Regions from separate parts of the Streptomyces sp. NPDC048182 genome, predicted to be linked through region 2. Evidence: predicted binding sites of a transcription regulator. Region 2 holds the regulator's gene; the other holds the start of a gene.
What was found. Region 2 encodes HrcA, which represses chaperone genes, less so after heat shock. Its sites were predicted from a motif close to TTNGCACTCNGNNNNNCNGAGTGCNAA; they were not measured.
Positions count from the first base shown of each region.

Region 1: groES (co-chaperone GroES) is a predicted target of HrcA. The motif match lies at 6,857-6,883, and genes of this name have one in related genera.

Region 1 is NZ_JBIDAQ010000003.1:261,205-271,489, forward strand. Features, by position in the region: gene ACGFZL_RS07305 (hypothetical protein) at 1-166, opposite strand, end outside; gene tsaB (tRNA (adenosine(37)-N6)-threonylcarbamoyltransferase complex dimerization subunit type 1 TsaB) at 277-930, shown strand; gene rimI (ribosomal protein S18-alanine N-acetyltransferase) at 960-1,442, shown strand; gene tsaD (tRNA (adenosine(37)-N6)-threonylcarbamoyltransferase complex transferase subunit TsaD) at 1,435-2,520, shown strand; gene ACGFZL_RS07325 (hypothetical protein) at 2,517-2,774, shown strand; gene ACGFZL_RS07330 (LCP family protein) at 2,918-3,952, shown strand; gene ACGFZL_RS07335 (THUMP-like domain-containing protein) at 3,949-5,121, opposite strand; gene ACGFZL_RS07340 (polysaccharide deacetylase family protein) at 5,212-6,120, shown strand; gene ACGFZL_RS07345 (polysaccharide deacetylase family protein) at 6,117-6,815, shown strand; gene groES (co-chaperone GroES) at 7,031-7,339, shown strand; gene groL (chaperonin GroEL) at 7,460-9,085, shown strand; gene ACGFZL_RS07360 (hypothetical protein) at 9,281-10,285, opposite strand, start outside.
Region 2 is NZ_JBIDAQ010000001.1:399,553-409,837, reverse strand. Features, by position in the region: gene ACGFZL_RS01980 (AMP-dependent synthetase/ligase) at 1-1,722, shown strand, start outside; gene ACGFZL_RS01970 (SpoIIE family protein phosphatase) at 1,899-4,619, shown strand; gene hemW (radical SAM family heme chaperone HemW) at 4,664-5,896, shown strand; gene ACGFZL_RS01960 (Uma2 family endonuclease) at 5,997-6,575, shown strand; gene ACGFZL_RS01955 (DUF3097 domain-containing protein) at 6,553-7,362, opposite strand; gene ACGFZL_RS01950 (MBL fold metallo-hydrolase) at 7,397-8,122, opposite strand; gene hrcA (heat-inducible transcriptional repressor HrcA) at 8,257-9,273, shown strand; gene dnaJ (molecular chaperone DnaJ) at 9,274-10,285, shown strand, end outside.

The DNA of each region.
Region 1 (10,285 bases), on a different contig from region 2:
GGTCGCGCGGGGCCTTGGAGGCGCCGGGGGCGGGGGAGCCGCTCGCGCGCGGCCCGTCCGGGTTCTCGGGGGCGCCGGCGGCGGACGCCTGGTAGGTGAGGACACCCACCGTCACCAGCGCGGCCGTGGTGAGCCCGGCGACGATTCCGGCGCTTGTGCTTGCCACTGGGACCACCTCGGCGTCGTACGGGCGGGGCTTCCCGGCCGACCGTAGCAGCAGGTGACCGCCCGACCCGGTCGTCCGACACGAGCCCCGCGGCGCCGTAGGCTGTTCGCGTGCTCTTGCTCGCTCTGGATACCGCAACGCCCGCCGTGACCGTCGCGCTGCACGACGGCACGGACGTCATCGCCTCGTCGAGCCAGGTGGACGCGCGCCGGCACGGTGAGCTGCTGCTGCCCGCCGTCGACCGGGTGCTCGCCGAGGCCGGGATCGCCCTGGACGCCGTCACCGGCATCGTCGCCGGCACCGGTCCCGGCCCGTACACCGGGCTGCGCGTCGGCCTGATGACCGCGGACACCTTCGGCCTCGCGCTCGGCGTCCCCGTGCACGGCGTGTGCACCCTGGACGGCCTGGCCTACGCCGCCGACCTGGAGGGCGAGTTCGTGGTCGCCACGGACGCCCGCCGCAAGGAGGTCTACTGGGCCCGGTACGCCGACTCGCGCACCCGGCTCACCGGGCCCGCGGTGGACCGGCCCGCCGACATCGCCGCCGAGGTGGCGGGCCTGCCGGCGGTCGGCGCGGGCGCCCTGCTCTACCCGGAGACCTTCCCCCGGGCGCACGAGCCCGAGCACGTCTCCGCCGCCGCGCTCGCCGCGCTGGCCGCCGAGCGGCTGGCGGCCGGCGAGGAGCTGCCGCCGCCGAGGCCGCAGTACCTGCGCCGGCCCGACGCGCAGGTGCCGAAGAACTACAAGGTGGTCACCCCCAAGTGACCGGGTCCGAGACCGCCGTGCTGCGCGAGATGCGCTGGTGGGACATCGACCCCGTGCTCCGCCTGGAGCGGGAGCTGTTCCCCGAGGACGCCTGGTCGCGCGGGATGTTCTGGTCCGAGCTGGCCCACGCGCGCGGCCCGGGCGCGACCCGCAGGTACCTGGTCGCCGAGACGCCCGATGCCCAGATCGTGGGGTACGCCGGCCTCGCCGCCGCCGGTGACCAGTCCGACGTGCAGACCATCGCCGTCGCCCGCGACCAGTGGGGCACCGGGCTCGGCGGCCGGCTGCTCACCGAGCTGCTGAAGGCGGCGACCGCCTTCGAGTGCGCCGAGGTGCTCCTGGAGTGCCGGGTGGACAACACCCGCGCGCAGCGGCTCTACGAGCGCTTCGGCTTCGAGCCCATCGGGTTCCGGCGCGGCTACTACCAGCCGGGCAACGTGGACGCCCTGGTGATGCGCCTGACCACCGACCAGCCCGTACGAGGAAGCGACAGAGGGACCGACCATGGCTGACGAACCCCTGGTCCTGGGGATCGAGACCTCCTGCGACGAGACCGGCGTCGGCGTGGTGCGCGGCACCACCCTGCTGGCCGACGCCATCGCCTCCAGCGTCGACGAGCACGCCCGGTTCGGCGGCGTCGTGCCCGAGGTCGCGAGCCGCGCCCACCTGGAGGCGATGGTCCCGACCATCGAGCGCGCCCTGAAGGAGGCCGGCGTCAGCGCCCGCGACCTGGACGGCGTCGCCGTCACCGCGGGCCCGGGCCTGGCCGGCGCGCTCCTTGTCGGCGTCTCGGCGGCGAAGGCGTACGCCTACGCGCTCGGCAAGCCCCTGTACGGCGTCAACCACCTCGCCTCGCACATCTGCGTCGACCAGCTGGAGCACGGCCCGCTGCCCGAGCCGACGATGGCGCTGCTGGTCTCCGGCGGCCACTCCTCGCTGCTGCTCTCCACGGACATCACCGCCGACGTCCGCCCGATGGGCGCCACCATCGACGACGCGGCCGGCGAGGCGTTCGACAAGATCGCCCGGGTGCTGAACCTGGGCTTCCCCGGCGGCCCGGTCATCGACCGGTACGCGCGCGAGGGCGACCCGCGGGCCATCGCCTTCCCGCGCGGCCTGACCGGGCCCCGCGACCCGGCGTACGACTTCTCCTTCTCCGGCCTCAAGACGGCCGTGGCCCGCTGGATCGAGGCGAAGCGGGCGGCCGGCGAGGAGGTGCCGGTGCGCGACGTGGCGGCCTCCTTCCAGGAGGCGGTGGTCGACGTGCTGACCCGCAAGGCGGTGCGGGCCTGCAAGGACCAGGGCGTGGACCACCTGATGATCGGCGGCGGCGTGGCCGCCAACTCCCGGCTGCGCGCGCTGGCCCAGGACCGCTGCGCGGCGGCCGGCATCCGGCTGCGGGTGCCGCGGCCCAAGCTGTGCACGGACAACGGCGCGATGGTGGCGGCGCTGGGCGCCGAGATGGTCGCCCGCAACCGGGCCGCCTCCGACTGGGACCTGTCCGCCGACTCCTCCCTGCCGGTGACCGAACCGCACGTGCCCGGGCACGACCACGTCCACGAGGTCAGCAAGGAGAACCTCTACCCGTGACCGTCGCCCTGATGTGGGAGGCCCGCGCCCTGCCGGGCCGGGGCGCCGAGCTGCTCGCCTGGGCCCGCCGCCAGGAACTCCCCGCCACGCCCCTGCGCCGGGAGACGCTGCGCGCCCCGCAGGACCGGGTCCTCGTCCTCACCTGGTGGGACGCGGACCTCGACGCGGACCTGCCCGAACTCCCCGAACCCGACGCCGACCTGGTCACCCGGGCGGTGCACCGCTGGCGGTTCGAGTCGGTGTCCGCCGACTGAGCGGCCCCGCGTTCCGCGCGTCGCCATTCTGAGAATCCCCGCAGAATTCCCCCCGCACCCGCCCACCCGCGAGGAATCGGACTTACGTTCCTTCCTCGGGGGCATCCGGAACAGGACATGACGGGCGGGACGGGGGCGGGCGCATGGCTGAGCGCACCAAGGGCAGCGAGGACGGCACCGGCGGGCGGAAGAGGGTGCTGCGGATCGCGGCCCTCGCCCTGGCGGGCGCGCTGCTGCTCGGCGGGGCGGCGGCGGCCTGGGCGTACCAGCACCTGAACGGCAACATCCGCAGCGTCGACATCGACAGCGCGCTCGGCGACAACCGCCCCGCGCGGCCGACCGCCACCCCCTCCGCCGGGGAGGACCCGCCCCCCTCCGGCCCGCTGAACCTCTTGGTCCTCGGCTCGGACTCGCGCAGCGGCGCCAACGGCAAGCTGGGCGGCGGCGACAGCGAGGGCGCCCGCTCGGACACCGCGATGGTCGTCCACCTCGACGCGGGCCGGAAGGCCGCCACGGTGGTCAGCGTCCCGCGCGACACGCTCGTCGCCCGCCCCGCCTGCCCGCTGGCGTCGGGCGGCACCTCCCGGGCGTCGGACAGCGCGATGTTCAACACCGCCTACGAGCTGGGCGGCCCGGTCTGCGCGGTCAAGACGGTGGAGGCGCTCACCGGGATCCGCATGGACCACTACCTGGAGGTCGACTTCGCCGGCTTCGCCAAGCTGGTCGACACCCTCGGCGGCGTCACCGTCACCACCGACACGGACATCGACGACGACAAGAGCCACCTGCACCTGGACGCCGGCACGCACACGCTGGACGGCAAGCAGGCCCTCGGTCTGGCCCGCACCCGCTACGGCCTGGCCGGCGGCAGCGACCTGGAGCGGATAGGGCTCCAGCAGAAGCTGGTCAAGGCGCTGCTGACCCGGGTCTCCGACGACGGCCTGCTCACCGACCCGACGCGGATGTACCGGGTCGCCGACGCGGTCACCGGCAGCCTCACCACCGACACCGGCCTGGACTCGCTGACCGACCTGGCGAACCTCGGCCGCAGCGTGCGGGGCCTTCAGGCGGACGCGGTGCGCACGGTGACGCTGCCCGTGGTGCCGGCCCCCACGGACCCGGACCGGGTCGTGCCGAAGCAGGCGCAGGCACGCGAGCTGTGGGAGTCCCTCCGTTAGACCGGGTGCCCGATGAGCATCGTCGGCGCCCCCGCGACCCGGGTCAGGAACACGGTCGCCGCGTGCGGCCCCTCGGGCCTCACCTTCCGGCGCAGCTCCTCCGGCTCGACCGCCGAGCCCCGCTTCTTCACGGTCAGCACGCCGACGCCCCGCTCCCGCAGCAGCGCCTTCAGCTTCTTGACGTTGAAGGGCAGCAGGTCGGTGATCTCGTAGGCGGTGGCGTACGGGGTCGGGTGCAGCGCGTCGGCGGTGACGTAGGCGATGGTCGCGTCGAGCAGCCCGCCGCCGACCTGGTCGGCCACCTCGGCGACCAGGTGGGCGCGGATCACGGCGCCGTCGGGCTCGTAGAGGAAGCGGCCGGGGGTGCGGACCGGCGGGTCGGGCAGGTGCCGGGAGAGCAGGCCGCGCGGGCCCGGCAGCAGGGTGGCGCGCACGGCGCCGGGCCCGGTGCCGAACCAGAGCACGGCCTCCTTGACGTCCCCGCCGTCGGAGATCCACTCGGCCTCGGCGTCCTCGGGCACCGCCTCGTGCGGGATGCCGGGCGCCACCTTCAGCGCGGCGGCGCGGGGCGCCGTACGGGCGGCGGCGACGGCCCAAGAGAGCGGCGGTGAGTACGCCTCGGGGTCGAAGATCCGGCCCCGCCCGCCGCGCCGCGCGGGGTCGACGAACACGGCGTCGTAGCCGCTCGTGTCCACCTCCGTCACATCGGCCTCGCGCACCTCGATCAGGTCGGCGAGCCCGAGCGCCTCGGCGTTGGCGCGGGCCGCCGCCACCGTCACCGGGTCGCGGTCCACGGCCAGCACGCGGATGCCGGCCCGGGCCAGCGCGAGGGCGTCGCCGCCGATCCCGCCGCACAGGTCGGCCACGGAGGTCACCCCGAGGTCGGCGAACCGCCGCGCCCGGTACGTCGCGACACTCGCCCGCGTGGACTGCTCGACGCCGTTCGGCGTGAACCACATCCGCTCGGCGTCCGCGGCCCCGAACTTCGCCGCCGCCCGCTGCCGCAGCCGCGCCTGCCCGAGCGCCGCCGACACCAGCTCCGCCGGGTGCGTGCGGCGCAGCCGGGTGGCGACGGCCAGCTCGCGCGCCGGGTCGGTGCCGCGCACCTCGGCGAGGAGGGCGCGGCCTTCGGGGGTGAGCAGGGCGTGGAGGGCGTCGAGGTCGTTCACCGGCTCATTGTGGGCCAGTCGGTGGACGGTGTGCCTCCGGCGTGGTGTCGGGACGGGTGTGGAGGCCATGTACTGCGAGGATCCGGCTCCATGCGGACAGTCGTACAAACTGATAAAAATCGGGCACGGTGCGGTGTGGCCGCCGCGCTCGCCGTCGCCGCCCTGGCCTCCGGCTGTGCGGGGGGCGACGCCACCGAGGTGCGGGGCGCGGCCGGCCAGCAGCCCCTCCAGGCGCCCCCGGCCCGCGCCCTCGACGCCTACGCGGGCAAGCTGCGCGCCGCGCATGCCGCCCGGGTCGCCGCCGCCAAGCGCTGGAAGCTGCGGCGCGTCCCGCTGACCGCGCCCCCGGCCCCGGCCGTCAAGCCGGAGATCACCGCGCGGGCGGGCTTCGAGGTGGACGGCCAGGAGGACCTGCCGCCGGTCTTCACGACCATCCCCACCAAGGACAAGGTCGTCTTCCTGACCATCGACGACGGCGCCGAGAAGGACCCCGAGTTCCTCCGCATGATGAGCGAACTGGGCGTCCCCTACACGGCCTTCCTCAGCGACTACCTGGCGAAGGAGGACTACGGCTACTTCAAGAAGATGCAGTCCCGGGGCATCACCCTGAACAACCACACCCTCACCCACCCCTACCTGCCCGGCCTGTCCTACGCCGAGCAGCGCCACGAGATCTGCGGCATGCAGGACATCATGGAGAAGCAGTACGGCAAGCGCCCGAAGCTCTTCCGCCCGCCGTACGGCGACTACAACCACGACACCCTGCGCGCCGCCGCGTCCTGCGGCATCCGGTACGCCCCCATCTGGGACGAGGAGGTCTTCGTCGACCACTGGGAGTACCGCGAGTGGGACCGCTCGCTCCACCCCGGCGACATCGTCCTGACCCACTTCCGGGGCAAGGCCGACTGGAACGGCACGATGCGCGACATGGTCCGGAGGTTCCTCGACAAGGTCACCGCCGAGGGCTACGCGGTGGCCCGCCTGGAGGACTACCTGTGAGCCGGGGGCGGCGGCCGGGGCGTCGGCTTCTGGCCTCCGCCGCCCTGACCACCGCCCTGCTCACCGGCTGCGCCCCGGACGCGGCGCCCGCCCTGGTGGCGGCGGGCGAGCCGGCCCCGGCGGCGGGGGAGCGGCTGCCGCCTGCCGTGGACCACGTCCCCACCACCGACCCCGTCGTCTTCCTCACCTACGACGACGGCGCCGAGCGCGACCCCGGCCTGACCGACCTGCTCTCCTCCCGCCGCCTCCCGGTGACCCTCTTCCTCACCGACACGGTCGCCGGACCGGCCTACGGCCACCTCGCCCGGCTCCGCGCCGTCGGCACCGGCCTGGAGAACCACACCCAGCACCACCGCGCCCTGCGCGGCCTGCCCTACGCCGGCCAGCGCGCCGAGATCTGCGGCCAGCGCACCAAGCTCACCTCCCGCTTCGGCGTCACCCCGCGCCTCCTGCGCCCGCCCTACGGCACGTACGACACCGCGACCCGGCGCGCGGCGGCGTCCTGCGGCGTCACGTCCCTGATCCTCTGGCGCGCCTCGACCGAGACCGACGGCACCCTCGCCTTCCGCCGGGGCGCTCCGCGTCTTCAGCCCGGCGACATCGTCGCGGTCACGGACCCGGAGGCGACGGAGGCACTGCTGCGCCGGATCGAGGCGGCGGGCCTGAGGGTGGGCCGCCTGGAGGACTACCTCTGAGGGTGATGCAGGGGGCCGAAATCGACGACGCGCCGTCTGCATTGGCACTCCGCTTGACCGAGTGCTAATCGCGGTCATAGTCTCGGCCCTGGCACTCCCCACTGGAGAGTGCCAACACACGCGACGGGCAGGTCCGGCACCCGCGACGACGGATCGACCTGGTCGCCACCTCAGACAGTTAACCCCGTGAGATCTCCGAAGGGGGAGGTCGGATCGTGACGACCACCAGCTCCAAGGTTGCCATCAAGCCGCTCGAGGACCGCATCGTGGTCCAGCCGCTCGACGCCGAGCAGACCACGGCCTCTGGCCTGGTCATTCCGGACACCGCCAAGGAGAAGCCCCAGGAGGGCGTCGTCCTGGCCGTGGGCCCGGGCCGCTTCGAGGACGGCAACCGTCTTCCGCTCGACGTCTCCGTCGGCGACGTCGTGCTCTACAGCAAGTACGGCGGCACCGAGGTGAAGTACAACGGCGAGGAGTACCTCGTCCTCTCGGCCCGCGACGTGCTCGCGATCGTCGAGAAGTAAGTCGAGCTTCCACCAGCTCAGCACTGCGCCCCTGGCCCCCTGCGACCTCGAGAAGCCGGGCGCGAGGGGCGCAGTGCGTTTATTCCCAGATTTCGATTTCGGAAGAGGGCTCACGCTCCCATGGCGAAGATCCTGAAGTTCGACGAGGACGCCCGTCGCGCCCTCGAGCGCGGCGTCAACAAGCTCGCCGACACGGTGAAGGTGACGATCGGCCCCAAGGGCCGCAACGTCGTCATCGACAAGAAGTTCGGCGCCCCGACCATCACCAACGACGGCGTGACCATCGCCCGTGAGGTCGAGATCGAGGACCCGTACGAGAACCTGGGCGCCCAGCTGGTGAAGGAGGTGGCGACCAAGACCAACGACATCGCGGGTGACGGTACGACCACCGCCACCGTGCTGGCCCAGGCCCTGGTCCGCGAGGGCCTGCGCAACGTCGCCGCCGGTGCCTCCCCGGCGCTGCTGAAGAAGGGCATCGACGCGGCCGTCGCCGCCGTGTCCGAGGACCTCCTCGCCACCGCGCGCCCGATCGACGAGAAGTCCGACATCGCCGCCGTGGCCGCGCTCTCCGCCCAGGACAGCCAGGTCGGCGAGCTGATCGCCGAGGCCATGGACAAGGTCGGCAAGGACGGCGTCATCACCGTCGAGGAGTCCAACACCTTCGGTCTGGAGCTGGACTTCACCGAGGGCATGGCCTTCGACAAGGGCTACCTGTCGCCGTACTTCGTGACGGACCAGGAGCGCATGGAGGCCGTCCTGGAGGACCCGTACGTCCTCATCACCCAGGGCAAGATCTCCTCCATCGCGGACCTGCTGCCGCTGCTGGAGAAGGTCATCCAGTCCAACTCCTCGAAGCCGCTGCTGATCATCGCCGAGGACGTCGACGGCGAGGCGCTGTCGACCCTGGTCGTCAACAAGATCCGCGGCACCTTCAACGCCGTCGCCGTGAAGGCCCCCGGCTTCGGCGACCGCCGCAAGGCGATGCTGCAGGACATGGCCGTCCTCACCGGCGCCACCGTCATCTCCGAGGAGGTCGGCCTCAAGCTCGACCAGGTCGGTCTCGACGTGCTCGGCACCGCCCGCCGCATCACCGTCACCAAGGACGACACCACGATCGTCGACGGCGCCGGCAAGCGCGACGAGGTCGACGGCCGGATCAACCAGATCAAGGCCGAGATCGAGAACACCGACTCCGACTGGGACCGCGAGAAGCTCCAGGAGCGCCTCGCCAAGCTGGCCGGCGGCGTGTGCGTGATCAAGGTCGGCGCCGCCACCGAGGTGGAGCTGAAGGAGCGCAAGCACCGTCTGGAGGACGCCATCTCCGCGACCCGCGCCGCGGTCGAGGAGGGCATCGTCTCCGGTGGCGGCTCCGCGCTCGTCCACGCCGTCAAGGTCCTCGAGGGCAACCTCGGCAAGACCGGCGACGAGGCCACCGGTGTCGCGGTCGTCCGCCGCGCCGCCGTCGAGCCGCTGCGCTGGATCGCCGAGAACGCCGGCCTGGAGGGCTACGTCATCACCTCCAAGGTCGCCGAGCTGGACAAGGGCCAGGGCTTCAACGCCGCCACCGGCGAGTACGGCGACCTGGTCAAGGCCGGCGTCATCGACCCGGTGAAGGTCACCCGCTCCGCTCTGGAGAACGCGGCCTCCATCGCCTCCCTCCTTCTGACGACCGAGACCCTGGTCGTCGAGAAGAAGGAAGAGGAGGAGCCGGCTGCGGCGGGCCACGGCCACGGTCACGCGCACTGAGCGCTGCGCTGAGCTTGAGCGGTGCCCAGTGCCCCCCGGTGGGGGGTGCTGGGCATCGGTCGTTTTGGCGGATTGGCGTCTGCCCCGGGCGGTGCGTTGCCGGGTGCGGCGCCGTCGTGGTTGGTCGCGCAGTTCCCCGCGCCCCTTTAGGCGATGTGCCTGACCGGCGTCGGGAGGCGCAGGCCCGTCAGGGGCTTAAAGCAGGCCGCTGAGTGGCAGTACGCGTTCGGCGAGGTGGCCTCGTAGCCTGGCTCCGTCGGTGTTGGCCTCGGTGAGCCAGCCGGCGGTGATGAGTAGCTCGGTGTGTTCGGCGATGTCCTCCGGGCGGAGGGCGCAGAACGAGGCGGCCGGGTCCAGGGGGAGGCCGTCCTCCTCGTCGCCTCCGAGGCGGCCGTCGGGGCGGCTGTGGGCGGCGGTGTACACGGCGAGGAGCCTGGTGGCGGGGCGCGCCTTCTTCTTCCGCAGCTTCCGGTCGCCCACCGCCCGCTGCGCCCACCCCGAGATCCGCGAACGCGTGACCTTGCCGAGGGAGAGCGGGCGGGACTCGGCCGCCAGCAGCGCGGGGACGGTGATCTGGACGGGCGTCTCGGGCCGGGCGGACAGCGCGTCGTCGGCGGAGACGCCGTCCGGCAGCCGCAGCCAGCCGGCGTCGGCCAGTTGCCGGAGCACCCGCGCGGCCTCGCCCTGCAGCCAGCCTTCGAGATCCTGCCCGGTCACGTTCCCGACGCCGGCGCGGGCGGCCCGCAGGGTGAGCATCAGCACCGCGAGCCGTGCCTCGGCCTCGGGGAGCGGGGCGTTCGTCCGGACGTACTCCAGCACGCCACGGGCCTGGCCGGCCTGGGTGCGGGTCAGCAGCCGCTCGACCGCCGGCCCGTCGCCGTCCACCATGACGCCGAGGCGGTTGGCGTTCATCTCCCGGGTGCTCCGCGCGGCCGCCTCGGCCCGCTCCGCCTCTTCGCGCAGGGACGCGTCGCCGGTGACGGTGGCCCATGTGGCGAACGCGCGGGCCTTGCGGTCGTGCAGCTCGGCGAGGACGACGAGGTCGGGTTCCGGGCGCCGCTGATACGCGCGGAACGCGTCCCCGAGCTCGGTCAGCTCCAGGCGCAGCACCTCGGGCTGGAGGTCGTCCGGCACGACCCGCTGCGCGATCTTCCCGGGCCGCCGCCTCTTCGCACCCGGGGCGGACCCTCCGCTCCGGGG
Region 2 (10,285 bases):
GGCCAGGCCGCCGAGCGGGTGCTCGCCATCGCGGCCGGCCTGATCGAGCTGGACATCGAGGCCGAGCAGCGCGTCGCCCTGGCCTCCTCCACCCGCCTGGAGTGGATCCTCGCCGACCTCGGCATCATGTGCGCGGGCGCGGCGACGACCACGGTGTATCCGCAGACCAACGCCGAGGAGTCGGCGTACATCCTCTCCGACTCGCAGAGCCGGGTGCTGATCGCGGAGGACGCCGCGCAGCTGGCCAAGGCCCGGCAGAAGCGGGCCGAGCTGCCCGACCTGACCCACGTGGTGGTGATCGACCCGGCCGGCGCCGACACCGGCGAGGACTGGGTGCTCACCCTCGCGGAGCTGGAGGCCCGGGGCAAGGCCCGGCTGGAGAAGGACCCCGACCTGATCAAGCTGCGGGTCGGCGCGCTCACCAAGGACCAGCTGGCCACCCTCATCTACACCTCCGGCACCACCGGCAGGCCCAAGGGCGTGCGCCTGCCGCACGACAACTGGTCGTACATGGCCAAGGCCATCGCCGCGACCGGCCTGGTCACCGGCGAGGACGTGCAGTACCTGTGGCTGCCGCTGGCGCACGTCTTCGGCAAGGTGCTCACCTCCGGGCAGATCGAGGTCGGGCACGTCACCGCCGTCGACGGGCGGGTCGACAAGATCATCGAGAACCTGCCGGTCGTCCAGCCGACCTACATGGCGGCCGTGCCGCGCATCTTCGAGAAGGTCTACAACGGCGTCGCCGCCAAGGCCCGGGCGGGCGGCGGGGCCAAGTACAAGATCTTCCAGTGGGCGGCCGAGGTCGCCCGCGAGTACGCCAAGGTCACCCAGGACAACTTCCGCCGCACCGGCACCGCGAGCGCGCCCTTCGGCCTCGCCGCCAAGCACAAGGTGGCCGACGGCCTGGTCTACAGCAAGATCCGCGAGGCGTTCGGCGGGCGGCTGCGCGCCTGCATCTCCGGCAGCGCCGCCCTCGCACCCGAGATCGGCTACTTCTTCGCCGGCGCCGGCGTGCACATCCTGGAGGGCTACGGCCTCACCGAGTCCTCCGCCGCCTCCTTCGTCAACCCCGGCGAGGCCTACCGCACCGGCACGGTCGGCAAGCCGCTGCCCGGCACGGAGGTGCGGATCGCGGACGACGGGGAGATCCTGCTGCGTGGCCCCGGGATCATGGAGGGCTACCACGAGCTGCCCGACAAGACCGCCGAGGTGCTGGAGAGCGACGGCTGGTTCCACACCGGCGACATCGGCGAGCTGTCGCCCGACGGGTACCTGCGGATCACCGACCGCAAGAAGGACCTGATCAAGACGTCGGGCGGCAAGTACATCGCCCCGGCGGAGGTCGAGGGGCAGTTCAAGGCGGTCTGCCCGTACGTCTCCAACATCCTCGTGCACGGCGCCGACCGGAACTTCTGCACCGCGCTCATCGCCCTCGACGAGGCCGCGATCGCCGAGTGGGCGGCGGAGAACGGCCTGGAGGGCAAGCCGTACGCCGAGATCGTCGCCGCCCCGGCGACGGTGGAGATGGTCGACGGGTACGTGCAGCAGCTCAACGCGGGGCTCCAGCGGTGGCAGACCATCAAGAAGTTCCGGCTGCTGCCGCGCGACCTGGACGTGGAGCACGGGGAGATCACGCCGAGCCTGAAGCTGAAGCGGCCGGTGGTGGAGCGGGAGTACAAGCATCTGATCGAGGAGATGTACGAGGGGGCGCGCGAGTCGTAAGGGGACCGGCGATGCTCGGGAATGCCCGTTGTGCGGCGTTCTTCGAGCGTTGGCCGATCGAGGCGTCCCCTCCTGGCGGCGCACTCGGGCAAGTGCGCGCCTGAGCCGTCACGGTCTGCCACGCTGACGGCGTCAGACGCGGGGCCGCCCCGCACGTACTGCGCGGGGAGCCGTCCATGGGGGCCATTCCGACCCAGCGGGAGATCGTCCCCGACGCCGGCGGGCTCCCGTCGGCCGCCTTCGCCGCGCAGGCCCGGGCGCACGTGGACCTGGCCTGCGGCTCCCTCGCCCCCGGCACGGCCCGCGCGACGGTGCGGGCCGCGCTCGCCGACTGGGCGGCGCGCGGCCTGCCCGGCGCGGGGCGGCTCACCGACCACTCCGCCGCCGACGCGCTGCTGGTCGTCAGCGAGCTGGTCACCAACGCCGTCGTGCACGCGGGCACCGGCGTGGAGGCGGTGTGCGCCCTGGAGCCCGACGGCACGCTCGTCGTGGAGGTCCTGGACCACCACCCCGCCCGCGCCCCGCGCGGCGGCGCCCAGGAGACGCCGCACGAGTCCCCCGACTACGGCTGCGGCCTCCGCCTGGTCGCCGAGGTCTCGGAGGCGTGGGGCATCACGTACCGCCCCGGCACGAAGACGGTCTGGGCCCGCCTCCCGGCCGCCGCCGCGGAAGGGGAGGGCCGGGCCGGCGCGGCCCCGGCGGCCAGGCCCGCGGCGGTGACCGTGCCCGGCGTCCGCCCCCGCACCGGTGACGACCGGGACGGCACGCCGGACCACCCGGCCCCCGCGCGCCGCCGCCCGACCGGCGAGACCCCGGCGGACCCCGGCCGCCTCGGCAGCAAGGACTACCCGGCGCCGCGGCACACGCCGGACGGGGCCGGTGGGGGAGCCCCTGCCCCCGAGGGGCTGGGCATGGCGGCGGCCGGTTCGGGCGGGGCAGCCCCTGTCCCTGCGGGGCCGGGCCCGGTGGCGGCCGGCCTGGCGGGTTCGGGTGGGGTAGCCCCTGTCCCTGCGGGTCCGGGCCCGGTGGTGGCCGGCCTGGCGGGTTCGGGTGGGGTAGCCCCTTTCCCTGCGGGTCCGGGCCCGGTGGTGGCCGGCCTGGTGGGTTCGGGTGGGGCAGCCCCTGTCCCTGCGGGTCCGGGCCCGGTGGCGGCCGGCCCGGCGGGTCCGGGCAGGACAGCCCCTGCCCCCGCCGGCCCGGGCACGGCGGCCGGTGACCCCGCCGGCCCAGGCACTGCGTCCGCCGACCCCGCGGGTCCGGGCAGGGCAGCCGGTGACCCGGTGGGTCCGGGCGCGGCAGTCCCTGCCCCCGCAGGGCCGGGCGCGGCAGTCCCTGCCCCCGCAGGTCCGGGCGCGGCACCTCCCGGGCTCTCGCGGGGCCGGCAGGACGCGGACCGGCGGGACCCCCTGGCCGCGGACCCGGGGGAGCAGGCGCACGACGGGCGGGCGGGTCGGGACCCGCAGGCCCCGCACGTCCCGGGCCTCCGCCCCGAGCAGCGGTGGGCCGGTGAACGGGCCGGTTGGCTGGACGGGTACGACGAGAGGTGCGGGGCCGGGCCCGGGTACGCCGCGGAGGTCTCCTACCCCCGGCGTGTCCCCGACCGGGACTGGCTCGGCGTCGGCGCGTTGTCGTTCCTCGCCGAGGCGTCCGATCTGCTGGCCGGGCAGCTGGACGAGGAGCTGGTCGCCTCGCTCACCGGGCAGCTGGTCGTGCCGCGGCTCGCGGACTGGTGCGCGGTGTGGCTGGAGGACGAGACGCTCGGCCGGGGCGCCTGGAGCGACGACGCCGGAGTGGCGGTCGGTGCCCGGCTGGCCGGCGTCTGGCACGCCAGCGAGGCGCACGTCGAGGAGTTGCGCCGGGCGCTGGAGAAGGAGCCGCCCCGCCCCCGCGACCCCTGGCGCACCGGCCCCGTGGGCCACCCCTGGCCCGACCCGGCGCCCGGCGCCGCCCTCGCCTACCCCCTCGTCGCCGGCGGCCGCCCGCTCGGCACGCTGGTCATCGGCCGGGCCGGCACACCCCGGTTCCCCGACGAGGTCACCGGCCTGGTCGAGGACCTCGGACGCCGGGTCGCCCTCGCCCTCGGCACCGCCCGCCAGTACGCGAGGCAGGCCACCATCAGCGCCGTGCTCCAGCGCGGCCTGCTGCCCGGCGCGGTCGCCGAGATCCCCGGCCTGCGCAGCGCCCTCGTCTACGAGCCCTGCGACAAGGGCGGGCCCAGCGGCGACTTCTACGACCTCTTCCCGGCCGGCGACGGCCGCTGGTGCTTCGCCATCGGTGACGTGCAGGGCAAGGGACCCGAGGCCGCCGTCGTGACCGGCCTCGCCCGGCCCTGGCTGCGGCTGCTCGCCCGCGAGGGCTACGGCGTCGCCGGCGTCCTCGACCGCCTCAACCAGCTCCTCCTGGACGACGCCACCGAGGCCGCTGACGCAGCCGCCCGCGCCCTGCTGGCCGCCGGGGGCGTGCTCGCGCCGGGCGACGGACCGCAGACCCGGTTCCTCTCCCTGCTCTACGGCGAGCTGGTCCCGGTCGCCGGTGGCGTCCGCTGCACCCTGGCCTCCGCGGGCCACCCCCTGCCGCTGCTGCTCGACCTGGACGGCGCCGTCCGCCCCGTGGCTCAGCCGCAGACCCTGCTCGGCGTCTTCGAGGACACCGCGTACGCCAGCGACTCCTTCGTCCTGCGCCCCGGCGACACCCTGCTCTGCGTCACCGACGGCGTCACCGAGCGCCGCTCCGGCTCCCGCCAGTTCGACGACGGCGACGGCCTCGCCGCGGCCCTCGCGAGCTGCGCGGGCTACGGGGTGCAGCGGGTCGCGGAGCACATCCGCCACCTGGTGCACGCCTTCGGCGACCGCCCCCCGGAGGACGACCTGGCCCTCCTGGTCCTCCAGGCCGACTGACCGGCCGGACGCCCTTCCCCCCGGGGTGCGGGACAATGGAACGCATGCCCTCCGCACTCCCCGACGGCGAGCCCGTCCCCGCCGACGGCGCGCTGCCCGCGTCCGCGCTCGCCGGGGCCGAGGCCCGCCCCCTCGGCTTCTACCTGCACGTCCCGTACTGCGCGACCCGCTGCGGCTACTGCGACTTCAACACCTACACCGCCACCGAGCTGCGCGGCACCGGCGGCGTCCTCGCCTCCCGGGACAACTACGCCGCCACCCTCGCCGACGAGGTCCGCCTCGCCCGCAAGGTGCTCGGCGACGACCCGCGCGAGGTCCGCACGGTCTTCGTCGGCGGCGGTACGCCCACCCTGCTGGCCGCCGGGGACCTGGTCGCGATGCTGGCCGCGGTCCGCGAGGAGTTCGGCCTCGCCCCCGACGCCGAGATCACCACGGAGGCCAACCCCGAGTCCGTCGACCCGGCCTACCTGGCCGTGCTGCGCGAGGGCGGCTTCAACCGGATCTCCTTCGGCATGCAGAGCGCCCGCCCGCACGTCCTGCAGATCCTCGACCGCACCCACACCCCGGGCCGCCCCGAGGCGTGCGTCGCCGAGGCCCGCGCGGCCGGCTTCGACCACGTCAACCTCGACCTGATCTACGGCACCCCCGGCGAGTCCGACGCCGACTGGCGGGCCTCCCTGGAGGCGGCCCTCGGCGCGGGCCCCGACCATGTCTCGGCGTACGCGCTGATCGTGGAGGAGGGCACCCAGCTCGCCCGCCGCATCCGCCGCGGTGAGGTCCCGATGACCGACGACGACGTGCACGCCGACCGGTACCTGATCGCCGAGGAGATGCTGTCGGCGGCCGGCTTCGACTGGTACGAGGTCTCAAACTGGGCCACCTCCGACGCCGCCCGCTGCCTGCACAACGAGCTGTACTGGCGGGGCGCCGACTGGTGGGGCGCGGGCCCCGGCGCGCACAGCCACGTCGGCGGCGTGCGCTGGTGGAACGTCAAACACCCCGGCGCCTACGCGGCGGCGTTGGCGGAGGGCCGCTCCCCGGGCGCGGGCCGCGAGATCCTCACGGACGAGGACCGCAGGGTGGAACGCATCCTCCTGGAACTCCGCCTCCGCGAGGGCGCCCCGCTGTCCCTGCTCCACGAGGCCGGCCTGGAAGCCGCCCGCCGCGCCCTCTCGGACGGCCTGCTCCAACGCGCCCCGTACGAACAGGGCCGCGCGGTACTGACCCTGCGGGGCCGGCTGCTGGCGGACGCCGTGGTCAGAGACCTGGTGGACTGATCACTCGGGCGGGTGAATTCGTGCGGAATACCAGTTCGGCCCCTAACCTGATTCGTAGGCTGCTGCCGACAGTACGCGGCGGATGTGAGGGGCCACGGAGATGACAGCTGTGGACGAACGTGGAGTCGCGGAGTTCTTCGCGGGCTTCGAGCCGCCCGAGGGGCTCAAGGTGGAGCTACTTCGGGGAGAAATCGTGATGATGGCCAGCCCTGATCTGGTGCACAACCGGATCGTCACATCATTGATGGACCAGCTCCCGTACCAGCAGTGGGAGCGGCTTCAGACCCAGGATGTCGACATTGTCGATGAGGCCAGTGAGCCTGTTCCCGACCTGGTGGTCCTGGAAGTCGGCGTCGGCCCCGACTCGGGGCGTCTTCTGCCGTCCCAGATGATCACACTGGTTGTCGAAGTGGTCTCGAAGACCAGCGTGGACCGGGATTACGGCGTCAAACGCTTGATCTACGCCGCTGGTGAAGTGCCCGCTTACCTCATCGTCGACCCCATCATGGCTCAGTGCGTTCTGTACTCGGAGCCGGTCGGACAAGGTGAGGTTGCCGACTACCAGGTGCAGCGGGTCACCCGGTTCGGGGCGCCGCTGCCTCTAGAGCCTCTGGGCATTGAACTGGACACCACTAGGTTCGGTACGTACAAGGGTGTCAAGCCCCATCACCGCCCGTGACGAAGTCGATCAGCTCCTCCACGCGCCCCAGCAGCTCCGGCTCCAGGTCCCGGTACGACCGCACCCGGCCCAGGATGTGCTGCCAGGCGGCGCCGGTGTTGGGCGGCCAGCCGAGGGCCTCGCAGACGCCGGTCTTCCAGTCCTGGCCGCGCGGGACGCGGGGCCAGGACTCGATGCCCAGGGCCGAGGGCTTCACCGCCTCCCAGATGTCGATGTAGGGGTGGCCCACCACCAGCGCGTGCTCGCTGGTGACCGACTCGGCGATGCGCCACTCCTTCGAGCCCGGCACCAGGTGGTCGACGAGGACGCCGAGGCGGGCGTCGGGGGCGGGGGCGAAGTCGGTGACGATGGACGGGAGGTCGTCCACGCCCTCCAGATACTCCACCACCACGCCCTCCACCCGCAGGTCGTCGCCCCACACCTTCTCGACCAGTTCGGCGTCGTGCCGGCCCTCGACGTAGATGCGGCCGGCCCTGGCCACCCGGGCGCGGGCGCCGGGGACGGCGACCGAGCCGGAGGCGGTGCGGGTGGGGCGTACCGGGCCCGAAGCGGGGCGGATCAGGGTGACGACCCGGCCCTCCAGGAGGAAGGCGCGGGGCTCCATGGGGAAGACGCGGTGCTTGCCGAAGCGGTCCTCCAGCGTCACCGTGCCGGCCTCGCAGCCGACCACCGCGCCGCAGAAGCCGGTGCCGGGCTCCTCCACGACGAGCCCCGGGTCGGCCGGCACCTCGGGCACGGCCTGCGGCTTCTTCCACGGCGGGGTCAGGTCGGCGGAGTACTGGCGCATTCTGCCGACGATACGAGGATCACGCCGGGCCCGATCACTCCGACACGCCGAAGCGGGCGGCCAGGGCGTCCCGTTGGGCCCGGACGAAGGCCGCGTCCACCACCGCGCCGTGCCCCGGCACGTACCGCGCGTCCGTGCCGCCGAGGGCCAGGAGCCGGTCCAGGGCCGCCGGCCAGCGGGCCGGCACCGCGTCAGGACCCGCCTGCGGCTCGCCCGACTCCTCGACCAGGTCGCCGCAGAACACCACCTCCACCGCGCCCGGCACCAGCACCGCGAGGTCGTGCCCGGTGTGCCCGGGGCCGGCGTCGGCCAGCACGGCCCGCCGGCCGCCGCCCAGGTCGAGCGCCAGCTCGCCGCTCACCTGGTGCCGCACCGGCACCAGCGCGTCCACCGCCTCTTCGGCCGCCCCGGCGTCCAGGCCGTGCGCCACCGCGTCGGCGCGCAGCTCCTCGCGGGCGCCCGCGAGCACCCCGGCCACCCCGACCGCGCCGTACACCTCCGTGCCCGCGAAGGCCGCCGCCCCGAGGACGTGGTCGAAGTGCGGATGCGTCAGCGCGAGATGCGTCACACGGCGCCCCGCGATCCGCTCGGCGGCGGCCCGCAGCCGGGCGCCCTCGGCGAGGCTCGCCCCGGCGTCCACCAGCAGCGCCGCGTCCGCGCCCACCACCAGACCGGCCGTGCAGTCCCACTCCGGCAGCCGCACCCGGCCCACCCCGTCGGCCAGCGGCTCCCAGCCGGCCTCTTCCCACATGAGCGTCACGTGCACGACGCTAACGCCCCGGCCTTGCCCGGGCCCGACCCCCCGGCCGTACACTGACCGGGGAAGTCTGGCACTCGGATATCGCGAGTGCCAGGGAGGATGTCGAGGCCGAGGACGTCGGGAGGTGTGCGCCGGTGCTCAGTGAACGCAGGCTCAAGGTGCTGCGCGCCATCGTCCAGGACTACGTCGGCACCGAGGAGCCGGTCGGCTCCAAGGCCCTCACCGAGCGGCACAACCTCGGCGTCTCCCCGGCCACCGTGCGCAACGACATGGCGGCCCTCGAGGAGGAGGGCTTCATCGCCCAGCCCCACACCAGCGCCGGGCGGATCCCCACCGACAAGGGCTACCGGCTCTTCGTGGACAAGCTGGCCGGCGTGAAGCCGATGACCGGGCCCGAGCGGCGTGCCATCCAGAACTTCCTGGACGGCGCGGTCGACCTGGACGACGTCGTGGCCCGCACGGTGCGGCTGCTCGCGCAGCTCACCCGGCAGGTCGCCGTCGTGCAGTACCCCTCGCTGACCCGCTCGACCGTGCGCCACGTGGAGCTGCTGGCCCTCGCGCCGGCGCGGCTGATGCTCGTGCTGATCACGGACACCGGCCGGGTCGAGCAGCGCCTGGTGGACTGCCCGGCGCCGTTCGGCGAGGCGTCGCTGGCCGACCTCAGGGCCCGGCTGAACAGCCGGGTCGCCGGACGCCGGTTCACCGATGTGCCCGGCCTGGTCGAGGAGCTGCCGGACGCCTTCGAGGCGGAGGACCGCGGCACCGTCGCCATGGTGCTCTCCACCCTCCTCGAGACGCTGGTCGAGGAGAACGAGGAGCGGCTGATCGTCGGCGGCACCGCCAACCTCACCCGCTTCGGGCACGACTTCCCGCTGATGATCCGGCCCGTCCTGGAGGCCCTGGAGGAGCAGGTCGTGCTCCTCAAGCTCCTCGGCGAGGCGAAGGATCCGGGCGTGATCGTCCGGATCGGTCACGAGAACGCCCACGAGGGACTCAACTCCACGTCCGTCGTGTCGGTGGGCTACGGTTCGGGCGGCGAGGCGGTTGCCAAGCTCGGCGTGGTCGGACCGACCCGCATGGACTACCCGGGAACGATGGGAGCGGTACGCGCAGTGGCACGGTACGTCGGACAGATCCTGGCGGAGTCATAGGTGGCCACGGACTACTACGCCGTACTCGGCGTGCGCCGCGACGCCTCCCAGGACGAGATCAAGAAGGCGTTCCGGAGGCTCGCCCGCGAGCTGCACCCGGACGTCAACCCCGATCCGAAGACCCAGGAGCGGTTCAAGGAGATCAACGCCGCCTACGAGGTGCTGTCGGACCCGCAGAAGAAGCAGGTCTACGACCTCGGCGGCGACCCGCTCTCGCAGGCGGGCGGCGGCGGGGCCGGTGGCTTCGGCGCGGGCGGCTTCGGCAACTTCTCCGACATCATGGACGCCTTCTTCGGCACGGCCTCGCAGCGCGGCCCGCGCTCGCGCACCCGCCGGGGCCAGGACGCCATGATCCGCATCGAGGTGGAGCTGGACGAGGCGGCCTTCGGCACGACCAAGGACATCCAGGTCGACACGGCCGTCGTCTGCAACACCTGCAACGGCGAGGGCGCCGCCCCCGGCACCTCCGCGCAGACGTGTGACATGTGCCGCGGGCGCGGTGAGGTCTCCCAGGTCACCCGGTCCTTCCTGGGCCAGGTCATGACCTCCCGGCCCTGCCCGCAGTGCCAGGGCTTCGGCACCGTCGTGCCGACCCCGTGCCCGGAGTGCGCCGGCGACGGCCGCATCCGCTCCCGGCGCACGCTGACGGTGAAGATCCCGGCCGGTGTCGACAACGGCACCCGGATCCAGCTCGCGGGTGAGGGCGAGGTCGGCCCCGGTGGCGGCCCCGCCGGCGACCTGTACGTGGAGATCCACGAGCTGCCGCACTCCACCTTCCAGCGCCGCGGCGACGACCTGCACTGCACGGTCACCATCCCGATGACGGCGGCGGCCCTCGGCACGAAGGTGCCGCTGGAGACGCTGGACGGCATGGAGGAGGTCGACATCCGCCCGGGCACCCAGTCGGGGCAGTCGATCCCGCTGCACGGCAGGGGCGTCACGCACCTGCGCGGCGGCGGCCGCGGCGACCTCATCGTCCACGTCGAGGTCACCACCCCGACCAAGCTGGACC